Regions from separate parts of the Pseudomonas sp. LBUM1648 genome, predicted to be linked through region 1. Evidence: riboswitches for the same ligand, from Rfam matches in the RefSeq annotation. Region 1 holds a riboswitch; the other holds the start of a gene.
What was found. Region 1 has a riboswitch for cobalamin ahead of cobO (cob(I)yrinic acid a,c-diamide adenosyltransferase). Riboswitches for the same ligand answer to the same signal wherever they lie in the genome.

Region 2: another riboswitch for cobalamin. It lies ahead of cobW (cobalamin biosynthesis protein CobW); the one in region 1 lies ahead of cobO (cob(I)yrinic acid a,c-diamide adenosyltransferase).

The regions. Positions count from the first base shown of each region.
Region 1 is NZ_CP166808.1:1,863,196-1,871,032, forward strand. Features, by position in the region: gene ACA043_RS08550 (C40 family peptidase) at 175-711, shown strand; gene ACA043_RS08555 (PQQ-dependent sugar dehydrogenase) at 844-2,157, opposite strand; gene ACA043_RS08560 (hypothetical protein) at 2,226-2,810, opposite strand; cobalamin riboswitch at 2,964-3,189, shown strand; gene cobO (cob(I)yrinic acid a,c-diamide adenosyltransferase) at 3,271-3,882, shown strand; gene ACA043_RS08570 (cobyrinic acid a,c-diamide synthase CobB) at 3,879-5,279, shown strand; gene bluB (5,6-dimethylbenzimidazole synthase) at 5,276-5,926, shown strand; gene cbiB (adenosylcobinamide-phosphate synthase CbiB) at 5,923-6,831, shown strand; gene cobD (threonine-phosphate decarboxylase CobD) at 6,824-7,816, shown strand; gene ACA043_RS08590 (cobyric acid synthase) at 7,813-7,837, shown strand, end outside.
Region 2 is NZ_CP166808.1:3,593,125-3,600,961, forward strand. Features, by position in the region: gene cobN (cobaltochelatase subunit CobN) at 1-3,825, opposite strand, end outside; gene cobW (cobalamin biosynthesis protein CobW) at 3,829-4,899, opposite strand; cobalamin riboswitch at 4,999-5,214, opposite strand; cobalamin riboswitch at 6,126-6,348, shown strand; gene ACA043_RS16360 (CbtB domain-containing protein) at 6,470-6,667, shown strand; gene ACA043_RS16365 (CbtA family protein) at 6,679-7,380, shown strand; gene ACA043_RS16370 (cobalamin biosynthesis protein) at 7,377-7,790, shown strand.

The DNA.
Region 1 (7,837 bases):
ACGGAGTAGACCTATACTTTACAAGGTGAAGTTAAAGTCTTACTTGAAGTTTGCCGCGTAGCCGCTAGAATCCTGAATCTATATTGATGGCAAACCGCCTGCGTGCCACGCAGGCGGTTTTGTTTTCTGTCCATTCGGCAGAGAAAGCCGCAGCCAGATCAGGATGTTCTGCTTATGACCATGTCGGCCCGCCTCGCATTGATGTTCTTCGCAGCGCTACTCAGCGCCTGCGCCAGTCGTACGCCGCCGCCTGCGCCAGTGGTTCGCGCGCCGGTGGTGTTCGGGCCTTCCCAGGCCTTTTCTCCTGCTGCTGAAGACGTGCTGTTCCGTGCGCTCGGCCTGGTCGGCACGCCTTATCGCTGGGGCGGCAATACACCGGACTCGGGATTTGATTGCAGTGGGCTAATCGGCTTCGTCTACCGTGATGCTGCCGGTATTTCTCTGCCGCGCTCCACGCGCGAGCTGATCCTCATGCAGGCGCCGAATGTCGGTAAGGAAGGATTGCAGACCGGTGATCTGATCTTCTTCGCCACCAATGGTGGTTCGCAGGTCAGTCATGCGGGGATTTACGTCGGGGAAGGGCGCTTCGTGCATGCGCCGGCAACTGGCGGCACGGTGAAGCTCGATAGCCTGTCGAAGGCGTATTGGCAGAAGGCGTATTTGAGTGCCAAGCGTGTGTTGCAGCCTGAGCATTTGGCGCGTAATCCGTAATTCAAGCAGCACATCACCCAATGTAGGAGTGAGCTTGCTCGCGATAGCATCGTGTCAGTCGACATCATCGTTGACTGAAACACCGTTATCGCGAGCAGGCTCACTCCTGCAGTTGTTTTGGGGCAGGTCAAATTATTTGGTAGAAGAAACGCGCCAAACCTTGTTCCCCACATCATCCGCCACCAGCAAGCCACCTTGCTGGTCGATCACTACGCCTACCGGGCGACCCAGTGCGTTCTCGTCCTTGTCGAGGAAACCGGTCAGCACATCCACCGGTTGGCCCGTTGGCTTGCCTGCCGCAAACGGCACGAAAATCACTTTATAGCCGCTGTGCGGTTTACGGTTCCACGAACCATGCTGGCCGATGAACGCGCCTTCCTTGAACTGCGCCGGCAGGGTGTTGCCCTCGGCGAACGTCAGACCCAACGAAGCGGTGTGCGGGCCGACGGCGTAGTCCGGAGAGATGGCTTTGGCGACCAGGTCAGGATTCTGCGGCTCCACCCGCACATCGACGTGCTGGCCGTAATAGCTGAACGGCCAACCATAGAAGCCGCCATCCTTGACCGAGGTAATGTAGTCCGGCACCAGATCGCTGCCGATCTCGTCACGTTCGTTGACGGCTGTCCACAGCGCGCCACTGGTGGGCTCCCACGCCAGGCCGTTAGGGTTGCGAATGCCCGAGGCAAAGATCCGGTGATTGCCGGTCGCCCGGTCCACTTCCCAGATCGCCGCGCGACCTTCTTCCTGATCCATGCCGTTTTCGCCGACGTTGCTGTTCGAGCCGACGGTGACGTACAGCTTGCTGCCGTCCTTGCTGGCGATAACGTTTTTCGTCCAGTGGTGATTCAGCGTGCCACCGGGCAGATCCGTGACCTTGATCGGCTGTGTCTTGATCTCGGTCGCACCGGCTTCGTAGTTGAAGCGCAGCAAACGATCGGTGTCGGCGACATACAGATCATTGCCAACCAGGGTCATGCCGAACGGCGAGTTGAGGTTTTGCAGAAACACCGTGCGGGTTTCAGCTACGCCGTCGTGGTCGGCATCACGCAGCAACGTAATGCGATTCGGGCTTGGTACGCCGGCTCCGGCCTTGCCCATGACTTGCTTCATCACCCAGCCTCGAACGCCTTTGCTGTCGTCAGGTTTCGGCGGGGCGTTGGTTTCTGCCACCAACACGTCGCCATTGGGCAGCACGTAGAGCCAGCGCGGATGATCGAGGCCTTCGGCAAACGCAGCCACTTGTGTGCCTGCCGCGGCAGTCGGTTTTGCGCCCTCGGGCCAGCCGATCGCCGGGGCGATATTCACCGTCGGGATCAGGGTTTTATTCGGTTCAGGCAGTTTCGGTGACGGGCCGGTGCCGTCGGTGACTTGCAGGCTGGAGGATTCACCACAGGCGGCGAGCCCTCCGGCGAGAGCGATGACGAGAGCGAGCTGGGACTTGCGCATTACTGATCTTCCCTATGAATGCATTGACCTAATCATAGAGAAGCGCGCAAGCCCGATGGTTCAACTGCTCAACCGCGGGCCTCTTTGAACAGCACGGCGATGCCCGGGTGATAGTTGCCGGCTTCACTGCGCAACTTGCGGTAGGCATAGGGGAAATACCAGGCGACGGCGCAGGTGTGTTCCTTCTGTAGGTCGTCGACCATGTCCTGCAGTTCTTCGGGGCTGGCGCTGTGCTGGGCTTTTTGCGGCGCGACAAACAGGCAGCCGAGCTTGAGGTCGCTGGCGAAGCTGATGCGTTTGGCGTCGCTGGTGATTTCCAGCAGGGCTTGGGTCAGGTTGAGGTTGTTGACCCGAGGCCAGCGTTGCGTGGCCTGAATGTAAGCGCGGTCTTCGCTGCCAGCGAGGAACAGATCGGCGCGGGCATTGCGTTCGCCTTCTTCGTTCTGCTTGCGCGTGGCCGTCTGTTCAAGCGTAACCAGTTCGGCCATCCAGGCTGCCGCCGAGAGCAGCCCTAGATTGGCTTTTTCGTCATGCCAGTAGGGCGTGTCGCTGTCGCCGCGCACGGCGTTGTAACGGTCGATACAGTCAAACCAGCGTTCCAGCACCGGACGCAGAAATTCCAGGCGCGGGTTGCTGATGATCATGCCTTGCATGTGGCTCACCTTATTCTTGTGTGATGTGAGATTGTGGCTCTTTGATATCACTCTTGAGACTGTGGCACAAGATTGGCGTCAGATAATTGATCGGCGGCAGTTATTCGCCCGTTGGCCCCCTCTTTAATTGACGCTCCACCCCCAACCCTCTAACCTTCGCGGCTTGTTTCAGGTGCTCTGTGGCTTGCGTCGACAGAGTGAAACAGGGAAGCCGGTGAGGGTTGTCTTCAGAGCAAGTACGACCACGATCCCGGCGCTGCCCCCGCAACGGTAAATGAGTGAAAACTGCGTCTTGTGCCACTGCTCAACAGCGGGAAGGCGCGCAGTCCGGCGAACGCCGCTCATGAGCCCGGAGACCGGCCTGATCCATCCAGCGGCATCACGGTGGGCGATGCCAGGCTTTTTGCCGTCTATTCTTGTGCCTGCCCGCCGTTATCCAGCCTCAACGGAGAGCTCCCCCATGACTGATTCCCCCGAGCGTGACGAACGCCATCTGGCGCGTATGCAGCGCAAAAAAGCCGTGATCGATGAACGCATCGCCAACTCGCCTGACGAGTGCGGCCTGGTGCTGGTCCTGACCGGCAACGGCAAAGGCAAAAGCAGTTCGGCGTTCGGCATGCTCGCCCGCGCCATGGGCCACGGCATGCAGTGCGGCGTGGTGCAGTTCATCAAGGGACGCCACAGCACGGGCGAAGAGTTGTTCTTTCGCCGCTTCCCCGAGCAAGTGCGTTTCCACGTCATGGGCGAGGGCTTCACTTGGGAAACCCAGGATCGTCAGCGCGACATCGCCGCCGCCGAAGCCGCGTGGGAAGTGTCCCGTGAACTGCTGCGCGATCCGTCGATCGGTCTGGTGGTGCTGGATGAATTGAACATTGCCCTCAAGCACGGCTACCTCGATCTTGATCAGGTGCTCAGCGACTTGCAGGCGCGTCCGCCGATGCAGCATGTGATCGTCACCGGTCGCGGCGCCAAGCCGGAAATGATCGAGATGGGCGACACCGTCACCGAAATGGGCATGCTCAAACACGCTTTTCAGGCTGGCATCAAAGCGCAAAAAGGCGTCGAACTTTGAATCAACCACGTCACTGCCCGGCGGTACTGATCGCCGCGCCGGCCTCCGGTCAGGGCAAGACCACCGTCACCGCCGCGCTGGCCCGTTTGCATCGCAATCAGGGGCGCAAGGTGCGCGTGTTCAAGTGCGGGCCGGACTTTCTCGATCCGATGATTCTCGAGCGCGCCAGCGGTGCGCCGGTGTATCAACTGGACATGTGGATGGTTGGCGAGCAGGAGAGCCGTCGCCTGTTGTGGGAAGCCGCCGCTGAAGCTGATCTGATTCTGATTGAAGGCGTGATGGGCCTGTTCGACGGCACGCCGTCGAGCGCCGATCTGGCGCGGCATTTCGGCGTGCCGGTGCTCGGCGTGATCGACGGCACGGCCATGGCCCAGACCTTTGGTGCGTTGGCACTGGGCTTGGCGAAATATCAGCCGGATCTGCCATTCGCTGGCGTGTTGGCCAACCGGGTCGGCACATTGCGGCATGCGCAGTTGTTGGAAGGCAGCCTTACCGAAGGTTTGCGCTGGTATGGCGCGCTGTCCCGCGAGACCGGCATCGAACTGCCGAGCCGTCACCTCGGCCTGGTTCAGGCCAGTGAACTCAATGACCTCGATATGCGCCTGGACGCTGCTGCCGAAGCGCTTGCCAGCAGTTGCGAGGTAGCGCTGCCACCGGCCGTGGAATTTGCCGCGCCTGAGGTCATCACTGCAGAGCCGTTATTGAAAGGTGTACGAATTGCCATCGCCCGCGATGAAGCCTTTGCCTTCACCTATGGTGCGAGCCTCGATCTGCTGCGAGCGATGGGCGCCGAGTTGAGTTTCTTCTCGCCGATTCGCGACACGCAATTACCTGAGGCGGACAGCCTTTACCTGCCCGGCGGTTACCCGGAATTGCATCATGTGGCGCTGGCGCAGAACACCGCGATGCTCGACGCGATTCGCGCACACCATGCGGCGGGCAAACCGTTGCTCGCCGAGTGTGGCGGCATGCTGTATCTGCTCGATTCGTTGACCGACGTTGAAGGCACTCGTGCTGAACTGGTGGGGCTTCTGGCGGGTGATGCGGTGATGCAAAAGCGTCTCGCCGCACTGGCGCTGCAAGCGGTGGATCTGCCAGAAGGTTCGCTGCGCGGCCACACTTATCACCATTCCCTGACGACCACTGAATTGACGCCGATAGCCCGGGGCTTGAGCCCGAATGGCGGGCGCGGGGCTGAGGCGGTTTATCGGGAAGGGCGGATGACGGCTTCGTATGTGCATTTTTATTTCCCGTCGAATCCTGCGGCTATCGCGGCACTATTTGCGGCTGACTCCGAAGTCGCCTTCGCGAGCAGGCTCGCTCCCACAGTTGAAACGGTGGTGACTGAAGAAATGCGATCCCTTGTGGGAGCGAGCCTGCTCGCGAAAGGGCCATGACAGACAACGCATTTTCCGAAGCCGAACGCGCAGCGGTCTACAAAGCCATCGCCGAACGCCGCGACATGCGCCACTTCACCGGTGGCACCGTCGCGCCCGAACTGCTGAGCCGCTTGCTCGAAGCCGCGCACCAGGCGCCAAGCGTCGGCCTGATGCAGCCGTGGCGATTCATCCGCATCAGCGACCGTACCCTGCGCGGGCAGATCCAGAATCTGGTGGAAGAAGAGCGCATCCGCACTGCCGAAGCGCTCGGCGAGCGCAGCGATGAGTTCATGACACTCAAGGTCGAAGGCATCAATGATTGCGCGGAAGTGCTGGTCGCCGCGCTGATGGACGATCGAGAAAAACACATCTTCGGTCGCCGCACGCTGCCGGAAATGGACATGGCGTCGCTGTCCTGTGCGATCCAGAACCTTTGGCTGGCCTCGCGCGCCGAAGGCCTGGGCATGGGCTGGGTCTCGCTGTTCGAGCCGCAAGCGCTGGCTGATCTGTTGAAGCTACCGGCGGGGGCCAAGCCGTTGGCCGTTCTTTGTCTTGGCCCGGTCAAGGAATTCTATCCGGCGCCGATGCTGGTACTCGAAGGGTGGGCGCAGGCGCGTCCGCTCAATGAGTTGCTGTATGAAAATTATTGGGGAGTGAGTCAATGAGTGTGGCGTTGTTGAGTGTCGCCGCAGTGGCGCTGGATGCGCTGCTGGGTGAACCGAAACGCTGGCATCCGCTGGTGGCGTTCGGCAATTTTGCCGGGCGCATCGAGCAACGTTTCAACGCCGGTGGCCGTGGCTGGCGCAGTCATGGCGTCACCGCGTGGGTGATCGCGGTGCTGCCGCTGACGTTGCTCGCCACCGCGTTTTCCTGGGCGCCGTACGTGGGCTGGATCGTCGAGATTCTCGCGCTGTATTGCGCCCTCGGCATGCGCAGCCTCGGCGAGCACGTCGAGCCAGTGGCCAAGGCATTGCGTGCTGATGATCTGGACGAGGCGCGTAAGCGTGTCGGCTATCTGGTCAGTCGCCAGACCAGCGAACTCGACAGCACCGCCGTCGCTCGTGCCGCCACCGAATCGGTGCTGGAAAACGGCAGCGACGCGGTGTTCGCCGCGTTGTTCTGGTTTGCCGTGGCGGGCGCGCCGGGCGTCGTCCTCTACCGTTTGAGCAACACCCTCGACGCGATGTGGGGCTATCGCAACGAACGCTTCGAGCGTTTCGGCTGGTGCGCGGCAAAGATCGACGACGTCCTCAACTATATTCCCGCACGCCTTGTGGCTTTGACCTACGCGCTGCTGGGCAAAACCCGACTGGCCCTGAAATGCTGGCGTACCCAGGCGCCGAAATGGGACAGCCCCAATGCCGGCCCGGTGATGGCGGCCGGCGCCGGTGCGCTCGGTGTGGAGCTGGGTGGCCCGGCGATTTACCACGGCGTATTGCATGAGCGTCCGCAACTGGGCGAAGGCGTTCAGGCCGATGCCGACTCTATTGATCGTGGCTGGCAATTGGTTCAGCGCGGCGTATGGTTGTGGCTGCTGATTCTCTGCGTGGGGGCTGAATTCTATGCTTGAGCACGGTGGCCGGCTGCGCAAGGCTGCACTCGATTACGGTATCGCCGAGGCCGACTGGCTCGATCTGTCCAGCGGTCTGGCGCCGTGGCCGTTTGCGATCCCGGAAATCCCGCTGCGCGCCTGGGCACGCTTGCCGGAAACCGATGACGGTCTGGAGCAGGCGGCGTGCGATTACTACGGCGCATCGCAAGTTCTGCCGGTAGCGGGTTCACAGATGGCCATCCAGTTGCTGCCGCGTTTGCGTCGGGCCGGCAAGGTCGGTGTGCTGTCGCCGTGTTATGCCGAGCACGCCGAAGCCTGGCGCCGCAGCGGCTACATCGTGCGCGAAGTGCTGGAGCAGGAAGTCGAGTTCTTTCTCGACAGCCTCGACGTGCTGGTGGTGGTCAATCCGAACAACCCGACCGGCCTGAGCCTGACCCCGGCGCGCCTGCTCGACTGGCATGCACGACTGGCCCCGCGCGGCGGTTGGCTGGTGGTTGATGAAGCGTTCATGGACAACACTCCGCAGCTGAGTCTGGCTGCGCACACCCATCAGATCGGTCTGATCGTGTTGCGCTCGTTCGGCAAGTTCTTCGGTCTGGCCGGGGTGCGACTGGGTTTTGTACTGGCCGAGCGCAAGTTGCTCAAGCTGCTCGCCGAACAGGTCGGGCCGTGGGCCGTCAGCGGGCCGACGCGGGTGCTGGGCCAAGCCTGTCTGCAAGACACCGAAGGCCACACACGCCAGCGGATTCGCAGCGATGAGGCCAGCGAACGGCTGGCGCTTTTGCTGGAACGCTACGGTTTCAAACCGCAGGGTGGTTGCGCGCTGTTTCAGTGGCTGATCACCGAGCACGCGCAAGCGCTGCACGAATTCATGGCTCGGCGGGGGATTCTCCTGCGCATCTTCCCCCACAACAGCAGTGTGCGTTTCGGCCTGCCCGCCAACGCCGCTGAAGAATCCCGTCTCGAACAAGCGCTGCAAGCGTTCGCCAAGGAAATCCAATGACAACGCTGATGGTGCAAGGCA
Region 2 (7,837 bases), 1.7 Mb from region 1:
CAACAAATTCTCCAGCGCCTCTTTATAGGCCCCCGGCTCCTGCCACATCCCGCGCTGTTGCGCTTCCAGCATGCGCTCGGTCATGTCCCGCAGCGCATGCGGATTATGCTCACGAACAAAATCCCGCGTTGCCGGATCGAGCAGATAAGCATCGGCCAGCAGCGCGTACTGGTGATCGTCGATCAACTGCGTGGTGGCATCGAAGGCAAACAGGTTATCCACGGTCGCCGCCATTTCGAACGCGCCTTTATAGCCGTGACGCTTGACCCCGTCGATCCATTTTGGATTCGCCGCCCGCGAGCGGATCACCCGGTTCAGCTCTTCTTTCAGAGTGCGGATCTTCGGCAGATCCGGCTGGCTGTGATCGCCGTGATAACTGGCCGCCGCTTCGCCCCGCAAAGTCTCGACGGCAGCGAGCATGCCGCCCTGGAACTGGTAATAGTCGTTGGAATCGAGCAAGTCGTGCTCCCGGTTGTCCTGGTTTTGCAGAACCGCTTGTACCTGACTCAGGCGCTGGACGAATTGTTCGCGAGCATTGGTGCCCTCATCAGAACCGCCATAAGCGTAGGCGCCCCAGTTCAGGTAAACCTCAGCGAGATCTTCGCGACTCTGCCACAAACGACCGTCGATGGCGCCCTGCACGCCCGCGCCGTAGGCACCCGGTTTGGCGCCGAAGATTCGCCACCCGGCCTGACGCCGCGCGGCCTCTTCATCCAGACCCGATTGCAACAGAGCCTCACGCTCGGCGCGCACCTTGGCGGCCAACGGGTTGAGATCATCCGGCTCGTCCAGCGCAGCCACCGCTTGCACGGCCGCATCGAACAAACGAATCAGGTTGGCAAACGCATCGCGGAAGAATCCTGAAACTCGCAACGTCACGTCGACCCGTGGTCGGTCCAGCAAACTCAGCGGCAGAATCTCGAAATCATCGACGCGCTGACTGCCGGTGGCCCACACCGGCCGCACGCCCATCAGCGCCATGGCCTGGGCGATATCATCGCCACCGGTGCGCATGGTCGCGGTGCCCCACACCGACAGGCCTAGCTGACGCAAGTGATCGCCGTGATCCTGCAAGTGCCGTTCGAGAATCAGCGTGGCCGACTGGAAACCGATGCGCCACGCGGTGGTGGTCGGCAGGTTGCGCACGTCGACCGAGTAGAAGTTGCGGCCGGTGGGCAATACGTCGAGACGACCGCGACTTGGCGCGCCGCTCGGGCCGGCGGGGACGAAACGGCCGCTGAGGGCATCGAGCAATCCGCGCATTTCCGCCGGGCCACAGGCGTCCAGGCGAGGGGCGACAACTTCACGCAGGTTGTCGATGATGGCGCTGACTTGCCCCCAACCCGCTTCCTGTAGGAGTGAGCCTGCTCGCGATAGCGGTGTTTCTGTGGAAGAGATGTCAGCTGACATAACGCCTTCGCGAGCAGGCTCACTCTTACAGGGGTTGTGCAGTGTCTTTGCGATCAACTCAGTGGCGAACAACTCCAGGCGCTCGCGGGTATCGCCGGCAGTACGCCAGACTTCATCGCTGACCGCTTGCAGTTCAACAGGACGCGGGCCCGTCCACGGATCAGCCAGTGCGCAATCAAGCGGATCAAAACCCAACTCAAACGCCTTGGCCAACGCCCGCAGCAGACTCGACTGCGCACCTTTGCCGTCGCCCCGAGGAATGCGCAGCAGCGCCAGCAAGGTATCGATGCGCAACCGCCCGCTCGGCGATTCGCCAAAGATGTGCAGGCCATCGCGGATCTGCGATTCCTTCAGATCACACAAATAGGTGTCGAGACGCGGCAGCCAGATCGCCGCATCGGCGTCGCTGTCCAGCGCCGCGTCGAGTTGCAGTTCACGGTCGATCTGCGTGTCACGCACCAGTTGCAGAATGTCCCGTTGCAACTCGCGGGCACGACGCGGATCAAGCAGTTGCGCCTCGTAATATTCGTCCGCCAGCAGTTCCAGATTACGCAGCGGCCCATAGGTTTCGGCGCGAGTCAGTGGCGGCATCAGGTGGTCGATGATCACCGCTTGCGTGCGCCGTTTGGCCTGGGCGCCCTCGCCCGGATCGTTGACGATAAATGGGTAGATGTTTGGCAGCGGCCCGAGCAACGCATCCGGCCAGCAGTTTTCCGACAGCCCCACGCCTTTGCCCGGCAGCCATTCGAGGTTGCCGTGCTTGCCGACGTGGATCACACCGTGGGCGCCGTAGGTGTTGCGCAGCCAGAAATAGAACGCCAGATAACCGTGGGGCGGCACCAGATCCGGGTCGTGATAGACCGCACTCGGATCGACCTGATAACCCCGCGCCGGCTGGATGCCAACGAAGGTCAGGCCAAAGCGCAGGCCGGCGATCATCATTCGCCCGTCGCGATACATCGGATCGTTTTGCGGCGAGCCCCAACGCGCGACTACCGCAGCGCGATTGGCCTCGGGGAGCGCGTTGAACATCAACAGATAGTCGTCCATCGCCAGACTTTGCTGGCATGGACGCAGATCAATCGTGTCGAGATCGTTGCTGACGCCGCCGAGCAATTGCTGAATCAACTCGGTGCCGGTATCCGGCAACTCTGCCGTGACCGGATAACCCTCAGCTTGCAATGCGCGAAGGATATTCAGCGCCGCCGCCGGCGTGTCGAGGCCGACGCCGTTACCGATGCGTCCGTCGCGGGTCGGGTAGTTGGCGAGAATCAGTGCAATCCGTTTCTCGGCATTCGGCACCCGGGCCAGATCGATCCAGCGGCGCGCCAGTTCGGCGACGAAATCCATGCGCTCGGGTTGCGCCCGATAGCAGACCACATCGGACTGGCTGCGCTCGCTGCGCCAGGCCAGATCCTTGAAACTGATCGGCCGACTGATGATGCGCCCGTCAAGTTCCGGCAAGGCAATGTGCATTGCCAGATCGCGAGGGCCGAGGCCCTGCTCGCTATCACGCCAGCCGGGTTCGTTGTCCTGGGCGCAGATCGCCTGAATCACCGGAATGTTGCGACGAAACGGCCGCAGATCCGGTGCTTCAGGACTGGATTGAGCAAAACCGGTGGTGTTGAGAATCACCCCCGCCTCGACTTCATCCAGCCAATCCTCGACCACCGAGAGGCAGCCGGGCTCTTTCAAACTGGCTACCGCGATCGGCAACGGATTCAATCCCGCTGCTTGCAAACGCTGGCAGAAAACATCGATGAACGCCGTGTTCGCCGCTTGCAGATGCGAGCGGTAAAACAGCACCGCCGCCACCGGTTGCTCGGGCAGCCATTCGGCTTGCCAGTCACTCAGTGCGGCGGAGGTTTTTTGCGGATGGTAAATCGCCGTGCGCGGCAGGGTTTGCGGCTCGCCCCAGGTGTAATCACGGGCCAGCCAACGGTTGGCCAGACAGCTGAAGAAATCCAGCGCGTTGCCCATGCCGCCCTGGCGCAAGAACTGCCAGAGCCGGTCGCGATCCTCGGCTGCGACGGTGCTCAGATCGCTGAGTTCCGGATCGGGGCGATCGCAGCCCGGGACCATGATCACCTGCACGCCACGCTCGGCGAGCTCGACCAAACGCTCGACACCGTAGCGCCAATACGCAATGCCGCCGTGCAGCGAGATCAGAATCACCTTGGCATGGCGCAACACTTCGTCGACGTACAAATCGACCGAGGCGTGATTCTGCACCTGCATCGGGTTGGCCAGACGCAGGCTCGGATAATCCTCGGGCAACTGCTGCGCGGCTTCGGCGAGCAGCGCCAGGCTGGAGTCGCCGCTGCACAGGATCACCAGCTCGGCGGGGGTTTGGCCAAGGTCGGCAATGTTGTCATCCGACACGAAACCGCCGGGCTGGGTCCTGAGCAGGTGCATGGCTTAAACGCTAAGCGCAGCGCGCAGTTGCGCTTCGAGTTGAGCGGCGTCGAGTTCCTGACCGATCAGCACCAGACGCGTGACGCGCGCTTCTTCGGCGCCCCACTGACGGTCGAAATGCTTGTCGAAACGCGTGCCCACGCCTTGAATCAGCAAGCGCATCGGCTTGTTCGGGATCGCTGCAAACCCCTTCACGCGCAGGATGCCGTGCTGGACCACCAGTTGCGTCAGGGCGTCGAGCAGCAGGCTTTCGTCGGCTTGCGGCAGCTCGATGGAGATCGAATCGAAAGCGTCGTGATCGTGGTCATCATGGTCGTCGTCACCGTCGTGGTGGTGATCGTGATGGCTGTGGCGGCTGTCGATGTGTTCTTCGGAACCGGCGCCGAGGCCGATCAGCACGTCCAGCGGCAGGCGACCGTTGCTGGCTTCGACGATTTTGACTGCTGGCGGCAGTTCTTCGGCGACTTCAAGGCGTACGCGCGCAAGGTCTTCCGGGCTGGTCTGATCGGCCTTGTTGAGGATGACCAGATCGGCGCTGGCCAGTTGGTCGGCGAACAGCTCGTGCAGCGGCGATTCGTGGTCCAGGTTCGGGTCGAGTTTGCGCTGGGCGTCGACCTGATCCGGGAACGCGGCGAAGGTGCCAGCAGCCACGGCCGGGCTGTCGACCACGGTGATCACCGCGTCAACGGTGCAGGCGCTGCGGATTTCCGGCCATTGGAAGGCTTGTACCAGTGGTTTTGGCAGGGCCAGACCGGAGGTTTCGATGAGGATGTGGTCGAGGTCGCCGCGACGGGCAACCAGTTCGCGCATCACCGGGAAGAACTCTTCCTGAACGGTGCAGCACAGGCAGCCGTTGGCCAGTTCGTAAACGCGGCCGGTGGCTTCTTCTTCGGTGCAACCGATGGTGCATTGCTTGAGGATCTCACCATCGATGCCCAGCTCGCCGAACTCGTTGACGATCACCGCGATGCGGCGGCCCTGAGCGTTGTCGAGCATGTGCCGCAGCAACGTGGTTTTGCCCGAGCCGAGGAAGCCGGTGACGATGGTGACGGGGAGTTTGGCCAGTGTTTTCATCGGATGCCCTTTGGCAAGGTGGCGGGCATACGGGACGAGAACCGGCAACGCGAGCACGCGCCGGAAGCATTCGCCACCGGATCACCCCGCCCGGTTGTAGTGAGAATCTGTGACGAGGCAGGTCTCCTGGCTGACGGTGTTCAGGCGTTGGGGCCTGGCGTTTGCTGCGCCTTCCCGCTGGCGCCCTTTTGCAGGGGCTGGCAGTGGCGTGGCAGCGAACATCACCGTTCACAGTTGCGGGGGCAGCCGCGGCTTTGACCGCGTTCCCTTCTTAGCTTCGGCACGCGCCGAAGAACCTCGAAAGCGCAAGGCTACGCATGGCTTGCTTATGGGTCAATGTTTGGTTTGGGGGCATATCCGTTGCTGCGGGTGTTGCTGATTAGGGTTCCGCCCTTACGGCGGGTCACTTTTTCCAGACGCCGAAAAAGTAACCAAAAAGGCTGCCCCCTGACGTACGGCACTTCGCCTAGGCTCAGTGTTCCCTCGCTACGGTGTCCATCCGGGGGCATCGCCTACGGTTTGCTTCGCTGCACCTCCTCTCGATGGATGCGGCTTCGCCGCACGGCGCTGCGCGCCAACCCCCCGGATGAACACCTTCGCTCGGCCTGCCGATGGGCTGAAGAGCAAGATCAAAAGCCAAAGCCAAAGCCAAAGCCAAAGCCAAAGCCAAAACAGATCAAAAGATCGCAGCTTCGGAAGCTCGCAAGGAATGAGTACACCCACCAGAGCTTGGTCGGCTGTCAGGCCGCCATCGCTGGCAAGCCAGCTCCCACAGGGATTGGGTACATTTGATAGAGATTGGTCGGCTCGTAGGCCGCCATCGCCAGCAGGCTGGCTCCCACAGTTTCGAGCCGCGCGAACCCTGCGGCGCATGCCGCCCCACTCAACACAATGAGCGTTAGCTCGAGTACCGCTCTTGACCTAAAACGCCCGTCGGCAGGCTGAGCGGAGGGATTGATCCGGGGGTGGGAGCGCAGCGACCGTTTGGCGAAGCCAAACACATCGAAAGGAGGTGCAGCGAAGCAAACCGGAAGCGATGCGCCCGGATCAATCCCGGAGCGAAGGAACCCGAGCCACAGCGAGGGCCGAACGTCAGGGCACAGACCTTTGGTTACTTTGGGGCGTTTGCCAAAGTGACCCGCCGTAAGGGCGGAACCGTAATAAGCCATCACCGCAGCAACGGATATGCCCCCATTCAATTGACTCAAATCCCCCCAACATGCTCTCCTACGCAACTTGTTACGGGTGCCCTTCACAGGGTGAAACGGGAAACCGGTGAATCATGTGCTTTACTCTAAAGCCATGTCAGTCCGGTGCTGCCCCCGCAACGGTAAGCGAGAGAAGCGTCGAATCCACTGTGCCATGACGGCATGGGAAGGTGACGCTTGCAGGTCGGCCTGACGCCAACCCCTCGTGAGCCCGGAGACCGGCCCGCAACACACAGTGCGCACTTGCGTCGCTGAACATAACAAACCCGCGGTGGGCGGGCGCTGTTCGAACCCCTGCGTGCCCGATTCGCAGGGGTTTTCATGCGCTCTATTACCCCGCTGACATTCCAGAGGGAAGCGCCATGTCGATCATCAGCAGCACCGGCAGCAACACGGATAAAATCGCCAGCACCAGCACCCTGAGCCAACGCCTGACCGCCGCCATCTTCGCGTCGATCCTCGGCGCCAGCCTGGTTTACTTCGCCGGTTTCTCGCACATCGAAGCAGTGCACAACGCCGCCCACGATACCCGCCACAGCGCCGCGTTCCCGTGCCACTGAGACCTGCCGACATGATCAAGCGAATTGCGCAAACCGCAGGTTTCACCGGTCTTCTGGCCGCCCTGCTCCTTACGCTGCTGCAAAGTTTCTGGGTTTCGCCGCTGATTCTGCAGGCCGAGACCTACGAAAAATCCGAACCGGCGGCTGAGGTTCACGAACACGCTGCCGGTGCCACTGCCCATACTCACGATGCTGAAGCGTGGGAGCCGGAAGACGGCTGGCAGCGCGTGGTATCGACCACCGGCGGCAATCTGGTAGTGGCCGTGGGTTTTGCCCTGATGCTTGCCGGCCTGTACACCCTGCGTGCACCGACCAAAACTTCGCAAGGTCTGCTCTGGGGTCTGGCCGGTTACGCTACGTTCGTTCTGGCACCGACCCTGGGCTTGCCGCCTGAATTGCCAGGCACTGCTGCGGCGGATCTGGCTTCCCGGCAGCTCTGGTGGATCAGCACTGCCGCCTCCACCGCCGCAGGTCTGGCGTTGATCGCGTTCAGCCGTCACTGGCTGATGAAGATCCTCGGTGTGGCGATCCTTGCAGTGCCGCATGTGATTGGCGCCCCGCAACCGGAAGTGCATTCGATGCTGGCGCCAGAAGCCCTCGAAGCACAGTTCAAAATCGCTTCGCAGTTGACCAACGTAGCGTTCTGGCTGGCCTTGGGCCTGATCAGTGCCTGGTTGTTCCGCCGCAAAAGCGATGGCCACTACCACGCATGACGAATAACCGCGCAGCGCCGACTTTCGTGGTCGGTCTGGGCTGCCAGCGCGGCTGCCCCGCCAGCACGCTGCGCGCGTTACTCGATCAAGCCTTGCAGGCCCATCGCATCGAACTGGAAGCAGTCAAAGCCCTGGCCAGTATCGACTTGAAGCGTGATGAGCCGGGCTTACAAGAACTCGCCGCACAATTGGCCTTGCCGTTGCTGTACTTCAGCAGTGAACAATTGGCCAGTTACCAGCAACAGCTCAGTCACCACTCGCAGATCGCCTATGAACGCACCGGTTGCTATGGAGTAGCGGAAAGTGCGGCGTTGGCACTGGCTGAACAACTGATTCAGGCACCGGCCAAACTGCTGATCTCCCGGCAAAAGTACGCGCAGGCGACGCTCGCATTGGCCGGCGCCGCGTAAAATCCCGATAATCCCTGCCATCGATCATGAGCGATCTTCATCTGAAG